DNA from 3 places in the Streptomyces sp. NPDC091972 genome. Region 1 is predicted to be linked to each of the others. Evidence: riboswitches for the same ligand, from Rfam matches in the RefSeq annotation. Region 1 holds a riboswitch; each other region holds the start of a gene.
The links. A riboswitch is a leader RNA that binds a small molecule or an ion and turns the genes downstream of it on or off. The one in region 1 is predicted to bind thiamine pyrophosphate.
Positions count from the first base shown of each region.

Region 2: it holds a riboswitch for thiamine pyrophosphate, as region 1 does, so the genes downstream of both, thiO (glycine oxidase ThiO) here and ACIQJT_RS24390 (thiamine ABC transporter substrate binding subunit) in region 1, are expected to answer to the same signal.
Region 3: it holds a riboswitch for thiamine pyrophosphate, as region 1 does, so the genes downstream of both, thiC (phosphomethylpyrimidine synthase ThiC) here and ACIQJT_RS24390 (thiamine ABC transporter substrate binding subunit) in region 1, are expected to answer to the same signal.

Region 1 covers NZ_JBIVSV010000008.1:129,880-134,483, reverse strand. The annotation lists gene ACIQJT_RS24405 (phosphatidate cytidylyltransferase) at 1-617, shown strand, start outside; gene ACIQJT_RS24400 (hypothetical protein) at 752-973, opposite strand; gene rlmN (23S rRNA (adenine(2503)-C(2))-methyltransferase RlmN) at 1,130-2,236, shown strand; TPP riboswitch at 2,260-2,367, shown strand; gene ACIQJT_RS24390 (thiamine ABC transporter substrate binding subunit) at 2,364-3,437, shown strand; gene ACIQJT_RS24385 (ABC transporter permease) at 3,482-4,604, shown strand, end outside.
Region 2 covers NZ_JBIVSV010000004.1:403,010-407,613, reverse strand. The annotation lists gene ACIQJT_RS14405 (thiazole synthase) at 1-580, opposite strand, end outside; gene thiS (sulfur carrier protein ThiS) at 584-784, opposite strand; gene thiO (glycine oxidase ThiO) at 781-1,938, opposite strand; TPP riboswitch at 1,936-2,047, opposite strand; gene ACIQJT_RS14390 (hypothetical protein) at 2,100-2,450, shown strand; gene ACIQJT_RS14385 (NAD(P)/FAD-dependent oxidoreductase) at 2,483-3,697, shown strand; gene ACIQJT_RS14380 (Rv2175c family DNA-binding protein) at 4,284-4,604, shown strand, end outside.
Region 3 covers NZ_JBIVSV010000005.1:99,438-104,041, reverse strand. The annotation lists gene ACIQJT_RS16250 (YibE/F family protein) at 1-879, opposite strand, end outside; TPP riboswitch at 1,602-1,791, shown strand; gene thiC (phosphomethylpyrimidine synthase ThiC) at 1,784-3,562, shown strand; gene ACIQJT_RS16240 (hypothetical protein) at 3,654-4,520, opposite strand.

The sequences.
Region 1 (4,604 bases):
GCGGGGCCGCGATGGTCGTCTCGGGGTACGTCCGGGGCGCGGAGGGCGCGTGGGTCGCCATGGCGCTCACGGCACTCGCGGTCCTGGTCTGGCGGATGACGGAACCGCCGGAGGGTTACCTCAAGGACGTCACGGCGGGCGTCTTCGCGGCGTTCTACGTCCCGTTCCTGGCCACCTTCGTCGCGATGATGCTGACGGCCGAGGACGGGGCCGCACGCGTCCTGACCTTCCTGCTCCTGACCGTCGTCAGCGACACCGGCGCCTACGCGGTCGGCTGGCGCTTCGGCACCCACAAGCTCGCGCCGCGCATCAGCCCCGGCAAGACCCGGGAGGGCCTGGTCGGAGCGGTGGCGTTCGCGATGGCCGCGGGTGCGCTGTGCATGGAGTTCCTGATCGACGACGGCGCGTGGTGGCAGGGCCTGCTGCTCGGGCTGGCGGTCGCGGCCAGCGCGACGCTGGGTGACCTCGGCGAGTCGATGATCAAGCGGGACCTCGGCATCAAGGACATGGGCACGCTGCTGCCGGGCCACGGCGGCATCATGGACCGCCTGGACTCCCTGCTGCCGACGGCGCCGGTGGTGTGGCTGCTGCTGGTGCTGTTCGTGGGCTCGGGCTGACTCCGTCCGTACTGCTCTTTGGCCCCCGCCCTGTTCTCAGGGTGGGGGCCGCGTCGTCAGGCCCGTCTTCCCCGGGGAGAGCGCCCGCGCCTCGGCGGTACTGCGACGCCCGGCAGACCGGCACCGGCGAAGGCCTACGCGAACGGGGACAGCCCCTTGCTCTCCAGGTGAGCGAGCAACGCATCCAGGCATGCGTCCGGCCTGGCCAGATCGGCACGGAAGAAGGAGTCCTCGCCGAGGGCCCCTCCGCTGACGATGACCATCCATGCCGCCCGGCGCTCCACCATGCGGTCACCGTCGACCTTGAACACGGTCGTGACGCCGCGCTCGGCCAGCCACTCCATCAGTTCGAGCATGTCCACCCGCACCCCTCCGGAGCGATCATCCCACCCGCGGGCACGCCCCTCGGGCCGTCCGAGCCGGCCAACGCCGACGGTCCGCACCCCCAGGTGACCACCCCCACCCCGCTCCGGCCCGGGCTCCCCGCATTGATCTGCCACACTGGAAGGGTTATGCCTGCACCCGGAGAACTCACTTTCGTCGCCCCCCGCGGAGCCAAGAAGCCGCCGCGGCACCTTGCTGATCTCACTCCTGCCGAGCGCAAGGAGGTCGTGGCGGGGATCGGGGAGAAGCCGTTTCGCGCCAAGCAGCTCTCGCAGCACTACTTCGCTCGGTACGCGCACGACCCGGCGGAGTGGACGGACATCCCGGCCGGTGCGCGCGGCAAGCTCCAGGAGGCGCTGCTTCCCGAGCTCATGACCGTCGTACGGCATCTGTCGACCGACCAGGGGACCACGCGCAAGACGCTGTGGCGGCTGTTCGACGGGACGCTCGTGGAGTCGGTGCTCATGCGGTACCCGGACCGGGTGACCATGTGCATCAGCTCGCAGGCGGGGTGCGGGATGAACTGCCCCTTCTGTGCCACCGGGCAGGCGGGGCTGGACCGGAATCTGTCCACCGCCGAGATCGTCCACCAGATCGTGGACGGGATGCGGGCGCTGCGGGACGGAGAGGTTCCGGGCGGGCCCGCGCGGCTGTCCAACATCGTCTTCATGGGCATGGGTGAGCCGCTCGCCAACTACAAGCGGGTCGTCGGAGCCATCCGCGCGCTCACCGATCCCGCCCCCGACGGGCTCGGGCTCTCCCAGCGCGGCATCACCGTGTCGACGGTGGGGCTCGTGCCCGCCATCCAGCGGTTCTCCGACGAGGGCTTCAAGTGCCGGCTCGCGATCTCCCTGCACGCGCCCGACGACGAGCTGCGCGACACCCTCGTCCCCGTGAACACGCGGTGGAAGGTGCGCGAGGTCCTCGACGCCGGGTTCGAGTACGTCGAGAAGTCCGGGCGGCGGCTCAGCATCGAGTACGCGCTCATCCGGGACATCAACGACCAGGCGTGGCGCGGGGACCGGCTCGGGCGGCTGCTCAAGGGCAAGCCCGTGCACGTCAACCTCATCCCGCTGAACCCCACTCCGGGGTCGAAGTGGACGGCCTCCCGGCCCGAGGACGAGAAGGCGTTCGTCGAGGCCATCGCCGCCCACGGGGTGCCGGTGACCATCAGGGACACCCGTGGGCAGGAGATCGACGGGGCCTGTGGTCAGCTCGCCGCCACCGAGCGGTAGTCTGACGTCCGTACGTACATCTTCATATCCGACAGGGGAGCGCGACAGCGCTGAGAGTGCGGCGATCGGGCCGCAGACCCTCTGAACCTCGCCCAGGTCATTCTGGGTAGGAAGTTCGGTCATCACCGTGAACAACAAGAAGTTCTTCGCTGCCGTCGTCGGCCTCGGCCTTGTCACGCTGTCCGCGTGCGGGTCCTCGTCCGACGACGACGACACCGGCTCCGAGTCCAAGACCGTCACCCTGGTCAGCCACGACTCCTGGGCCGTCTCCAAGAACGTCCTCGCCGACTTCGAGAAGAAGTCCGGCTACAAGGTCAGGGTCCTGGAGGACGGCGACGCCGGGCAGGCCGTCAACAAGGCCATCCTCACCAAGGACAACCCGCAGGGCGACGTCTTCTTCGGCGTCGACAACACCCTGCTCTCCCGCGCGCTCGACAACGGTCTCTTCCAGCCGTACGAGGCCAAGGGCGCCGACACGATCAAGGCGGGATACCGCGTCGACGGCGACAAGGTCACGCCCGTCGACACCGGCGACATCTGCGTCAACTACGACAAGGCGTACTTCACCGAGCACAAGCTCGCGCCGCCGACGTCGTACGACGACCTGGTCAAGCCCGCCTACAGGAACCTCCTCGTCACCGAGAACGCCTCCACCTCCTCGCCGGGTCTCGGCTTCCTGCTCGGGACCGCCGCGAAGTACGGGGACGACGGGTGGGAGGGCTACTGGAAGAAGCTCAAGGCCAACGGCGTCAAGGTCGTCGACGGCTGGGAGCAGGCATACAACGAGGAGTTCTCCGGGTCGGCCGGAGGCAAGAAGGCCAAGGCCGACCGGCCGCTCGTCGTCTCGTACGCCTCCTCGCCGCCCGCCGAGGTGATCTACGCCGATCCGAAGCCGAAGACCGCGCCCACCGGGGTCGTCGACGGCACCTGCTTCCGGCAGACCGAGTACGCCGGACTGCTGAGCAACGCCGAGAACAGCAAGGGCGGCAAGGCGTTCCTGGACTTCCTGCTCACCAAGGAGTTCCAGCAGGACATGCCGCTCAACATGTTCGTGTACCCGGTCGTCGAGGGCGCCCAGGTGCCCGCCGAGTTCACGCAGTACGGTCCGCAGGCCAAGGATCCCGAGACCATGGACCCGGCGAAGATCGCCGACCACCGTGACGACTGGGTCAAGTCGTGGACCTCGCTGGTTCTGAAGTAGGGCCCCGCAAGCCGTTCCACAACGCGGCGGCGCGGCTCGGTCTGATGGCCGTGCCCGTCGCGTTCTTCGCCGTCTTCTTCGCCTACCCCGTCGCCGCGATCGTCACCCGGGGGCTCAAGACCGGCGGGACCTGGCAGTTCGGCAGGATCACCGAGGTCCTCGCCCAGCCGGACATCCGGCACGTGCTGTGGTTCACCACCTGGCAGGCGCTCGCCTCCACGGCGCTTACGCTCCTGATCGCGCTCCCCGGCGCGTACGTCTTCGCGCGCTTCGACTTCCCCGGCAAGCAGGTCCTGCGGGCCGTGGTCACCGTCCCCTTCGTGCTGCCCACGGTCGTCGTCGGTACGGCCTTCCTGGCGCTCGTCGGCCGGGGCGGACCGCTCGACGAGTGGTGGGGCGTACGGCTGGACACCACCGTGTGGGCGATCCTGCTCGCGCACGTCTTCTTCAACTACGCGGTCGTCGTACGGACCGTCGGCGGACTGTGGGCGCAACTGGACCCGCGCCAGGAGGAGGCCGCGCGGATGCTGGGCGCGTCCCGGCTCAGGGCCTGGCGGACGGTCACCCTGCCCGCCCTCGCACCCGCCGTGGCCGCCGCCGCGCTGATGGTCTTCCTGTTCACGTTCACCTCCTTCGGAGTCGTGCAGATCCTCGGCGGGCCGACCTTCTCCACCCTCGAAGTGGAGATCTACCGGCAGACCTCCGAGATCTTCGACCTGTCCACGGCCGCCGTGCTGACGCTCATCCAGTTCGTCGCGGTGGGCGCGGTCCTCGCCGTGCACGCGTGGACCGTGCGGCGCCGGGAGACCGCGCTGCGGCTCGTGGACGCGTCCGTGACCGCCCGGCGGCCGCGCGGGGCGGGGGAATGGGGGCTGCTGGCCGCCGTCGTGGGCTGTGTCGCCGTACTCCTCGTGCTGCCGCTCGCGGTGCTGGTGCAGCGGTCCCTCGACGCCCCCGACTTCGGCTACTACCGGGCGCTGACCCACGGCGACGGCGGGGTCTTCCTCGTCGCGCCGATCGAGGCGGTCGGGAACTCCCTGGAGTACGCCCTCGCCGCGACCGGCATCGCGGTGGCGGTCGGGGGGCTCGCCGCGGCCGCGTTGACACGGCGGGACGCGGGGCGGTTCGTACGGGGCTTCGACGCGCTGCTGATGCTGCCGCTCGGGG
Region 2 (4,604 bases), on a different contig from region 1:
CCGCGTCCGAGGCCGTGCCCGCCCCCGCGTCCAGGATCACCGGCACGCGCGCGTGCTCGACGATCAGCTGGAAGTTGTGCGGGTTGCGGATGCCGAGGCCCGAGCCGATCGGTGAGCCCAGCGGCATGATCGCCGCGCAGCCCACGTCCTCCAGCTTCCGGGCCAGCACCGGGTCGTCGTTCGTGTACGGCAGCACGGTGAAACCGTCGTCCACCAGCGTCTCCGCCGCGTCCAGCAGCTCGACGGGGTCCGGCAGAAGCGTGCGCTCGTCGGCGATGACCTCCAGCTTGACCAGGTCGGTGCCGAGCGCCTCGCGCGCGAGACGGGCCGTCAGGACGGCCTCCCCGGCGGTGAAGCAGCCCGCGGTGTTGGGGAGCACCCGGATGCCGAGCCTCTCCAGCACGGACAGCACCGAGCCGTGCACCGAGGGGTTCACGCGCCGCATCGCGACCGTCGTCAGCTCGGTGCCGGAGGCGACCAGCGCCCGCTCCAGGACGTCCAGGCTGGGCGCCCCGCCCGTGCCCATGATCAGCCGGGACGAGAAGGGCGTACCGCCGATGACGAAGGGATCGTCGGCCATGGGTCAGCCTCCTTGGACGGCGGTGAGGACTTCCACGCGGTCTCCCTCGGCGAGGGACGTCGAGGGCCACTCGGCGCGCGGGACGACGGTCTCGTTGAGCGCGGCGGCCACCCCGGAGGGCGCCGGCGTCAGCGTGCGTACGACGGTGTCGAGAGCCGTGCCGGGAGCGAACTCCCGCGGCTCCCCGTTGACGGAGATGTTCATGCTGGCTGCTCCACGGACTCCAGGAAACGCCTCGGGGTGAACGGGCGGGCCACCTCCGGCAGTTCACCGGTGGTCAGCGCGTGCGCCAGCGCGTCCCCGGTGACCGGCGTCAGCAGCACGCCGTTGCGGTAGTGCCCGGTGGCCAGCAGGAGGCCGGGCAGCTCCGTCGGGCCGAGCAGCGGGGCGTTGTCCGGGGAGCCCGGGCGCAGTCCCGCGCGGGTCTCCGTCAGCGGCAGTTCGGTGATGCCGGGGACGAGTTCGTGCGCGTCCCGCAACAGCTCGTACACCCCGCCCGCGGTCACCGTGGTGTCCCAGCCCAGCTCCTCGCTGGTCGCGCCGATCACCAGCTCACCGCTCTCGCGCGGCACCAGGTAGACCTGGCTGCCGCGCACCACCGCCCGCACGGTACGGCTCAGGAAGGGCGCGTGGCGCGGCGGCACGGTCAGGCGCAGCACCTGCCCCTTCACGGGCCGCACGGGCGGCAGGAGGGCCTCGGGGACCCCTTCCAGGCGGCCGCTGAGGCTTCCGGCGGCGAGCACCACCTGGTCCGCCGCCAGTTCCTCGCCGTCGGTCGTGACGGCCCCGGCCGCCCGGTCCCGCACCACCTGGAGGGACCGGGCCCATGCCCGGTGGAACACCACGCCGGCGCGCTCGCACGCGGCCAGCAACGCGCGCGTGAGGCGGCGCGGATCGATCTGGTGGTCTCCGTCCACCCGCAGCCCGCCCCGCACCCCTGGCGCGAGCATCGGTTCCAGGCGCCGGCACTCCCGGCCCGACAGCCACTCCGACTCCAGCCCCGACTGCCGCTGGAGGGCGTGCAGTTCGCGCAGGTGGGCGCGGTCGTCGGCGTCCAGAGCCACGGCGAGCGTGCCGCACCGCCGGTAACCGAGGTCGTGTCCGGTCAGCTCGGTGAGCTCGGCCGCGAAGTCGGGATACCGGGCGGCGGAGGCGAGGTTCAGGCCCAGCAGGGTCTGCTCGCCGTAGTGCAGTTCGGTGACCGCGGCCAGCATCCCGGCGGCCACCTGGGCGGCCCCGCCGCCCGGTTCGGGGTCCACGACGGCGGTGGCGAACCCGCGCTGCGCGGCCCGCCAGGCCGTGACCAGGCCGATGATGCCGCCCCCGATGACGAGGACGTCTGACGTACGTGAGGACATGGGCGTCCAGCCCCTCCCTTCGCCGGCATGACCCGGATCAGGTTCGTACGGTCGGAGGCCGCCAGCCTCCCTCTCAGCCCGGTGCGTCCGGGCTCCCGCGAGTGCTCTACGTTGGCCACCCTAGCCCGTGCCCGTGCGCCTCTGTAAGGGAGCCTTCCACCATGCCCCGCTCACTCGACGGTCTCGTCCTCGCCCCGGTGGCCGATCAGGCCCCGGGCCAGGTGGGTACGCGGACCCGGTTCGCCTACCACGAGAAGGACGGGGAGATCTGGGCCGAGTACGCGGGCGGCGACGTCGTCCGCGGGCATCTCGTCGGCACGCGCGCGGGGGACCGTCTCGACTTCCGGTACGTCCAGCTCAAGCAGGACGGGACGACCTCCTCCGGGCACTGCGTCTCGACGGTGGTGGAGCTCCCCGACGGCCGGGTGCGGCTGGAGGAGACGTGGGAGTGGGAGTCGCAGCCGGGCAGCGGGACGAGCGTTGTGGAGCAGGTCACTGCGCACGACTCCTGACTGACTGATTGTCAGCTGGCTATGGTGATCAAATGAGCGAGCGGACGCAGGCGCAACGGCGGGTGGTCGTGGTCGGCGCGGGCATGGCGGGGGTCCAGACCGCGGTCGCCCTGCGCGAACAGGGCTTCACGGGCACCGTCACCTTGATCGGCGCGGAACCCCATCAGCCCTACGACCGGCCGCCGCTCTCCAAGGCCGTACTGCTGGGCAAGGCCGAGGGCTCCGCCTTCGACGTCGACTTCGAGGCTCTCGGCATCGAACTGCTGCTCGGCCGCGAGGTGCTGGGCGTCCGCCCCGAGGTGCACGAACTGGACACCGAGGCCGGGCCCTTCCCGTATGACGTCCTGGTCCTCGCCACCGGTGCCGAACCGATCCGGCTGCCCGGCACGGAGGGTGTGCCGGGCGTGCACGTGCTGCGCACCCTGGACGACGCCGAGCGACTGCGCCCGGTGCTCGCCCGGCAGCACGACATCGTGGTCGTCGGGGCGGGCTGGATCGGCGCCGAGTTCGCCACCGCCGCGCGCGAGGCGGGTTGCGCGGTGACGGTCGTGGAGGCCGCCGACCGGCCCCTCGCGGGCGCGCTCCCCGCCGAGGTGGCCGCGCCGATGACCTCCTGGTACGCCGACGCGGGCGCCGAGCTGCGCACCCGCGCGCGCGTGCAGCGTGTCGAGCCGGGCGCGGTCGTCCTGGACGACGGCTCCCGGGTGGCCGCGGGCGCGGTCGTGGTCGGTATCGGCGCCCGGCCGGCCACGGGCTGGCTGGCCGGTTCGGGCATCGAGCTCGGCGCCCACGGAGAGGTCGTCGCCGACGACCGTCTGCGCACCTCCGCTCCGGACGTCTACGCCGTCGGCGACTGCGCCTCCTTCCCCTCGGGGAGGTACGGCGAGCGCCTGCTCGTGCACCACTGGGACAACGCCCTCCAGGGCCCCCGCACGGTGGCCGCCGACATCGTCGGCGAGACGCCCACGGTGTACGACCCGGTGCCGTACTTCTGGTCCGAGCAGTTCGGCCGCTTCGTCCAGTACGCGGGCCACCACGCGTCCGCCGACACCACCCTGTGGCGCGGCGAACCGTCCGGCCCGGCCTGGACGGTCTGCTGGCTGCGGGAGAACCGCCTGGTGGCCCTGCTGGCGGTGGGCCGCCCCCGCGACCTGGCCCAGGGCCGCCGCCTCATCGAGGCCGGCACGGAGATGGACCCGGAGCTGCTGGCGGACCCGGCGAGGCCCCTGAAGGCAGCGACGGCGTAAGGGGGCGGCGCGGGCCACGGGCTCCGCCGAGAGCCGCCGCCCTGCGCCTGCCGGCGCCGGCAGGCCGGGAGCTGCCCTGGTTCGGGCACGTGGGTGGTTGTGCGGGCTGCGGGCGGGTGGCTGGACCCGCCTGCCGCATCCGGCTTGGGACTGGTTGTGGGGGCGGGACCGTGTGGTCCTGGGGGGCGGTCTTTGCCGGGTCCTGAGGGGGCGCGGGTGGCGGCGTGGCCGACGGGTGGATGACCGGGGCCGCCTGCCGGGCTTGGCCGGAGGCCTTGTGGTCCGGGGCCCGTCCGGATTCGGCCGCCGGGCCTGTGGGTGGGGGGTGGGGGTTTGACCCGGTTCCGGCGACCCGTGCTCCGAGTCCTGTGGGGCGGGAGCTGTCTGGTTTCGTCCACAAGGGCCCGACTGGACCGGTGAGCGGGGTCCGGCCGGGATCTGCCTGCTCCCGGCGGCGAGGGCCGACCCGACCCCGACGGCCGGATCCGCCTGGTTCCGTGGCTTCCGTGCCCGGTGACCACGCCCCGTTCCCCCGGTGAGGCGCCCCGGCTTCCGACTGTCAGTGCGGGATGGCACGCTTAATCCCGTGACCGAGATTGACGCAAAGATCGATGCTCTCGTCCCCGCCTGGCTCACCCTCCCCGACATCGCAGAGATGCTCGACGTCGAGGTGACGCGTGTGCGGCAGCTGGTCAAGGAGGGCCAGCTCATCGCCGTACGCCGTGGTGAGAACCGCGCGCTGCACGTCCCCGCCGCCTTCATCGACGGGGCCGAGCAGAAGGTCGTCAAGGGCCTGGTCGGGACCCTGACGCTCCTGAGGGACGACGGCTTCACCGACGAAGAGATGCTGGAGTGGCTCTTCACGCCCGACGACAGCCTGCCCGGCACCCCCGCGCAGGCCCTGAGC
Region 3 (4,604 bases), on a different contig from region 1:
CCCGCGCCAGCCCATCGTCGGGTTGGCCTCGTGCAGCTCCCAGACCGCCGACGTCTGGGTGACCGTCACGTCGTCGAGGACACCGAGCGAGCCGATGATGACGCCGGCGAGCAGCAGACCGCTCATGTCGATCGCCGGGTACAGCCCGTGGATGAGCCCAGTGTTGTCGTCCGTGTTGCCCGTCAGCGCCGCCCAGCCGATGAACTGCGAGCCCAGGATGCCGATCAGCACCAGTGAGATGAGCGTCCCCAGTACCGCCACGGAGGTACGCGCCGACAGGCCGTGGCACATGTAGAGGGCGATCAGCATGATGGCGCTCGACCCGATCACCGCCACGAGCAGCGGGTTCGAGCCCTGGAGGATCGCGGGCAGGATGAAGAAGTTCAGCACCATGAAGCTGATGGCCAGCGCGACCAGCGCCATGACCCCGCGCAGCCGCCCGACGACCACGACGGCGAGCGCGAAGACGCCGGCGAGCAGCCCCATCGGGAAGCGGCGGCTCACGTCGGTCACCGAGTACTGCAAGTCCCTGGGCGCGGAGGGCTCGTACGCGACCACGACCTTCTGGCCCTCGTGCAACTGCCGGGACTGGTCCGGCTGGACGATCTCCGTGAAGGTGCGGCCCTTGTCCTTGCCGGTGTCGACCCGGATCGTGGCCTTCTTGCAGGTGCCGTTCGCCTGTTGCTCTGCGGAGGAGCCCTCGGCGGTGGAGGTGTCCCCGGTCGGGGTCTCCCCTGAGGCGTTCACCGACTTGCAGTCGACGCTGACGACCTTGCTGACGGTGGCCTGCTGCGTCTGCCGGTCGAATCCGACTCCGGTGCGTTCGTGTGCCGGGGCGCCTCCGGGCCAGAGCACAACAAGCCCCACCACCACTGCCATGCCGAACGGGATGAGGATCGCCGCGATGACCTTGCGCAGGTGCTTGGAGACGGGAGCCGCCGGTCCATGACTGTGACTGTGCGAGTGACCGTGCCCGCCACCACCGGAACCGGGTCCACTCCCGTGTCCGTCGACCGAACCGTGTCCGTCGCCCGACCCGTGCCCGTCACCGGGCCCGCGCCCGCCCCCTGGAACGTAACCGCGTCCTGCCCCCGGACCGTACCCGTGCGTGTCTCCGGGACCCTGCCCGTGTCCGCCACCAGCCCCACCACTGCCCTGGCCGCCAAAAGCCGCACCCGGACGCTGACCGTGACTCTGCCCCTGACCCTGGCCGTAACCCTGCCCCTGGCCGTAACCCCGCCCCTGACTGCCGCCCTGCCCGCCACCACGCTCATGCTCATGCTCATGCTCGTGCCAGCCACCGGCCCCGGCCGTTCCGCCGCTGCCGCTGCCGCTGCCGCTGCCGCTGCCGCTGCCGCCGCTGGCTCCGCTGCCCTCAGCGCCTCCGAAACTGCCACGGGAGCCAGTGCCAGGACCATGCCCGGGCCCGTGCTCAGGTCCATGTCCCGGCCCGTGCCCAGGGCCGTTTCCGGAGCCGGGCCGACGCGGCGGCTCGGGAGGCGGGTAAGGGGACTGATGCGTCGTGGTCACCGACCGATCATCGCAAGAACGACAGGGGCCCTCTGTTCACCGCGCCCGAATTGACGCTAGCGTGGAGCCACCTTTGTACACGCGGGAGCTCGGAGCACCGGGCTGAGAGGGCGCTGACCTCCGTCCCAGCGATGTTTCACGTGGAACTTCATTTCAAGCAAGTGACGTTCCCCACGAAACGTCGGCGGACGGAAATGGCTGCGTCGACCGCCGAACCTGTTACCGGGTAATGCCGGCGTAGGGAGTAGGTCTCATGACCATCAAGGACGCGCGCACGCCTGCCTCCGACCAGCTCGACACGGAGGCCGGGAAGTCCATCGGCTGGCACAAGGCGTACATCGAGGGCTCGCGCCCCGATCTGCGGGTGCCGGTCCGCCAGGTGCACCTCACCAACGGGCAGTCGGTCACGCTGTACGACACGTCGGGCCCGTACACCGATCCGCTCACCGACACGGACGTCCGCCGGGGCCTCGCGCCGCTGCGGGAGAACTGGATCATCGCCCGCGGGGACACCGAGGAGTACGAGGGTCGACCCGTGCGGCCCGAGGACGACGGGATCAAGCACACCTCACCCCGGGGCGGCCTCCGCAACCTCGACGCGGTCTTCCCGGGGCGGTCGCGCCAGCCGCGCCGCAGCCGTGACGGCCAGGCGGTCACCCAGCTCGCGTACGCCCGCCGCGGCGAGATCACCCCCGAGATGGAGTACGTCGCCATCCGGGAGAACGTCGAGCCCGAGGTCGTCCGCGAGGAGATCGCGGCGGGACGCGCGGTCCTGCCAGCGAACGTCAACCACCCGGAGATCGAGCCGATGATCATCGGCAAGCGTTTCCTGGTGAAGGTCAACGCCAACATCGGCAACTCGGCCGTGACGTCCTCCATCGAGGAGGAGGTCGAGAAGATGACCTGGGCGACCCGATGGGGCGCCGACACGGTCATGGACCTGTCCACCGGCCGCAACATCCACACCACTCGCGAGTGGGTGCTGCGCAACTCCCCCGTCCCCATCGGCACGGTGCCGCTCTACCAGGCGCTGGAGAAGGTCGACGGCCGTGCCGAGGAGCTGACCTGGGAGATCTACAAGGACACGGTGATCGAGCAGGCCGAGCAGGGTGTGGACTACATGACGGTCCACGCGGGCGTGCGCCTGCCGTACGTACCGCTGACCGCGAACCGCAAGACGGGCATCGTCTCGCGCGGGGGCTCGATCATGGCGGCGTGGTGCCTGGCGCACCACAAGGAGTCGTTCCTGTACGAGAACTTCGAGGAGCTGTGCGAGATCCTCGCCACCTACGACGTCACGTACTCGCTAGGCGACGGCCTCCGGCCCGGCTCGATCGCGGACGCCAACGACGAGGCGCAGTTCGCGGAGTTGCGCACGCTCGGGGAACTCAACCGGATCGCGAAGCGTTTCAACGTACAGACCATGATCGAGGGCCCGGGACACGTCCCGATGCACAAGATCAAGGAGAACATCGACCTTCAGCAGGAGATCTGCGATGAAGCTCCGTTCTATACGCTCGGCCCGCTGACCACCGACGTCGCGCCGGCCTACGACCACATCACCTCCGGCATCGGTGCCGCGATGATCGCCTGGTGGGGCACCGCGATGCTCTGCTACGTCACGCCCAAGGAGCACCTGGGCCTGCCCAATAGGGACGACGTCAAGACGGGGGTCATCACCTACAAGATCGCCGCCCACGCGGCCGACCTCGCCAAGGGGCACCCGGGCGCCCAGGAGTGGGACGACGCCCTCTCCGACGCCCGCTTCGAGTTCCGCTGGGAGGACCAGTTCAACCTGGCCCTCGACCCCGACACGGCCCGGGAGTTCCACGACGAGACCCTCCCGGCCGAGCCGGCCAAGACGGCTCACTTCTGCTCCATGTGCGGGCCGAAGTTCTGCTCGATGAAGATCTCCCAGGACATCCGCCGCCGTCACGGCGACAGCCAGGAGGAGATCGAGGAGGGCATGGCCCAGAAGTCGAAGGAGTTCGCGGCGGCGGGCAACCGCGTCTATCTGCCGATCGCCGACTGACGGAGGCGGACCGTCGGCGGGCGGCCCGCGGCCGGGTCTTCGGCTTGCGCTCCCCGTGGTGGGGGCGCAAGCCGAGGGGCGGTGCCGGGTGTCACTCCGGCTGGTGTTCCGGCCCCCCGAAGTCCGGGCTGGTGTAGTCCGGGCTGGTGAAGCTCGGGCGGGCACCGGAGGCCCCGTCGTCCGGACTGCTGAAGCCCGGGCGGTCGTAGCCGAGGCTGGGCATCCGGCTGGTCGGTGCGGGCGGTGCCGTGTGATGCAGTGCGGCGGCGGTGCCGGGATCGGCCAGGGCCTCCCTGAGGAAGGGGAGGAGGCCACGTTCCAGCAGGGCTTCGCGCCAGGCGTCTCTGGCCCGTGCCACCTCCTCGCTCAGTTCGCCGTACCCCGCGTCCGGCGAGGGCCGGTTGCGCAGTGCGGTGATCAGCAGACCGACGGCGGCGACAAGGATCGCGGCCGCGGTCAGGGCGCCGAAGACCCATCCGATGGTGATCATGGCGTGGGCGAACGCCGGCGGGGGGCTGAGCATCTGGAGTATGTAGCCCACGAGCAGGAAGATCGCCGCGGCTGTTCCGGCGAGGACGGGCGTCAGGACGGCGGCGACGGCGACGGCGCCCGCACCGGCGGTCTCGGCGACCTCTCCCATGGTGGTGGCGAGCCCCATCGCACCCGTGCCCGAGTCGGCGGGACCGGGTTCGTGCGCGGACGACAGGCTGGACGGCGTCGCGGGGCGGCGCTGTTCCTCGCGGACCTTCACGTAGTGCTGGTACTCGGTCGCCGCGGCCGCCGTGATGAGCGCGGTCGCGTTGAGCGCCATGGTGCGCAGCTGTTCGGGATTCAGCCGCTGTCCGACCGCGGCCAGTTCGGGACGGTGTGGTGCGGAGCGCAGCGCCTCATCGAGGATCCGCTCGTAGTCCTGGCGGTCCTCGCTGTGCAGGTGCTGCGGAACGCTGTTCATGTGCATCCCCCGATGCTCCGTAGGGCTTGGGGCTCGCATGCCAACGAGCCGTCGGGCAGAAACGGAGGGGAGCCTGCTACGGATAAGCAG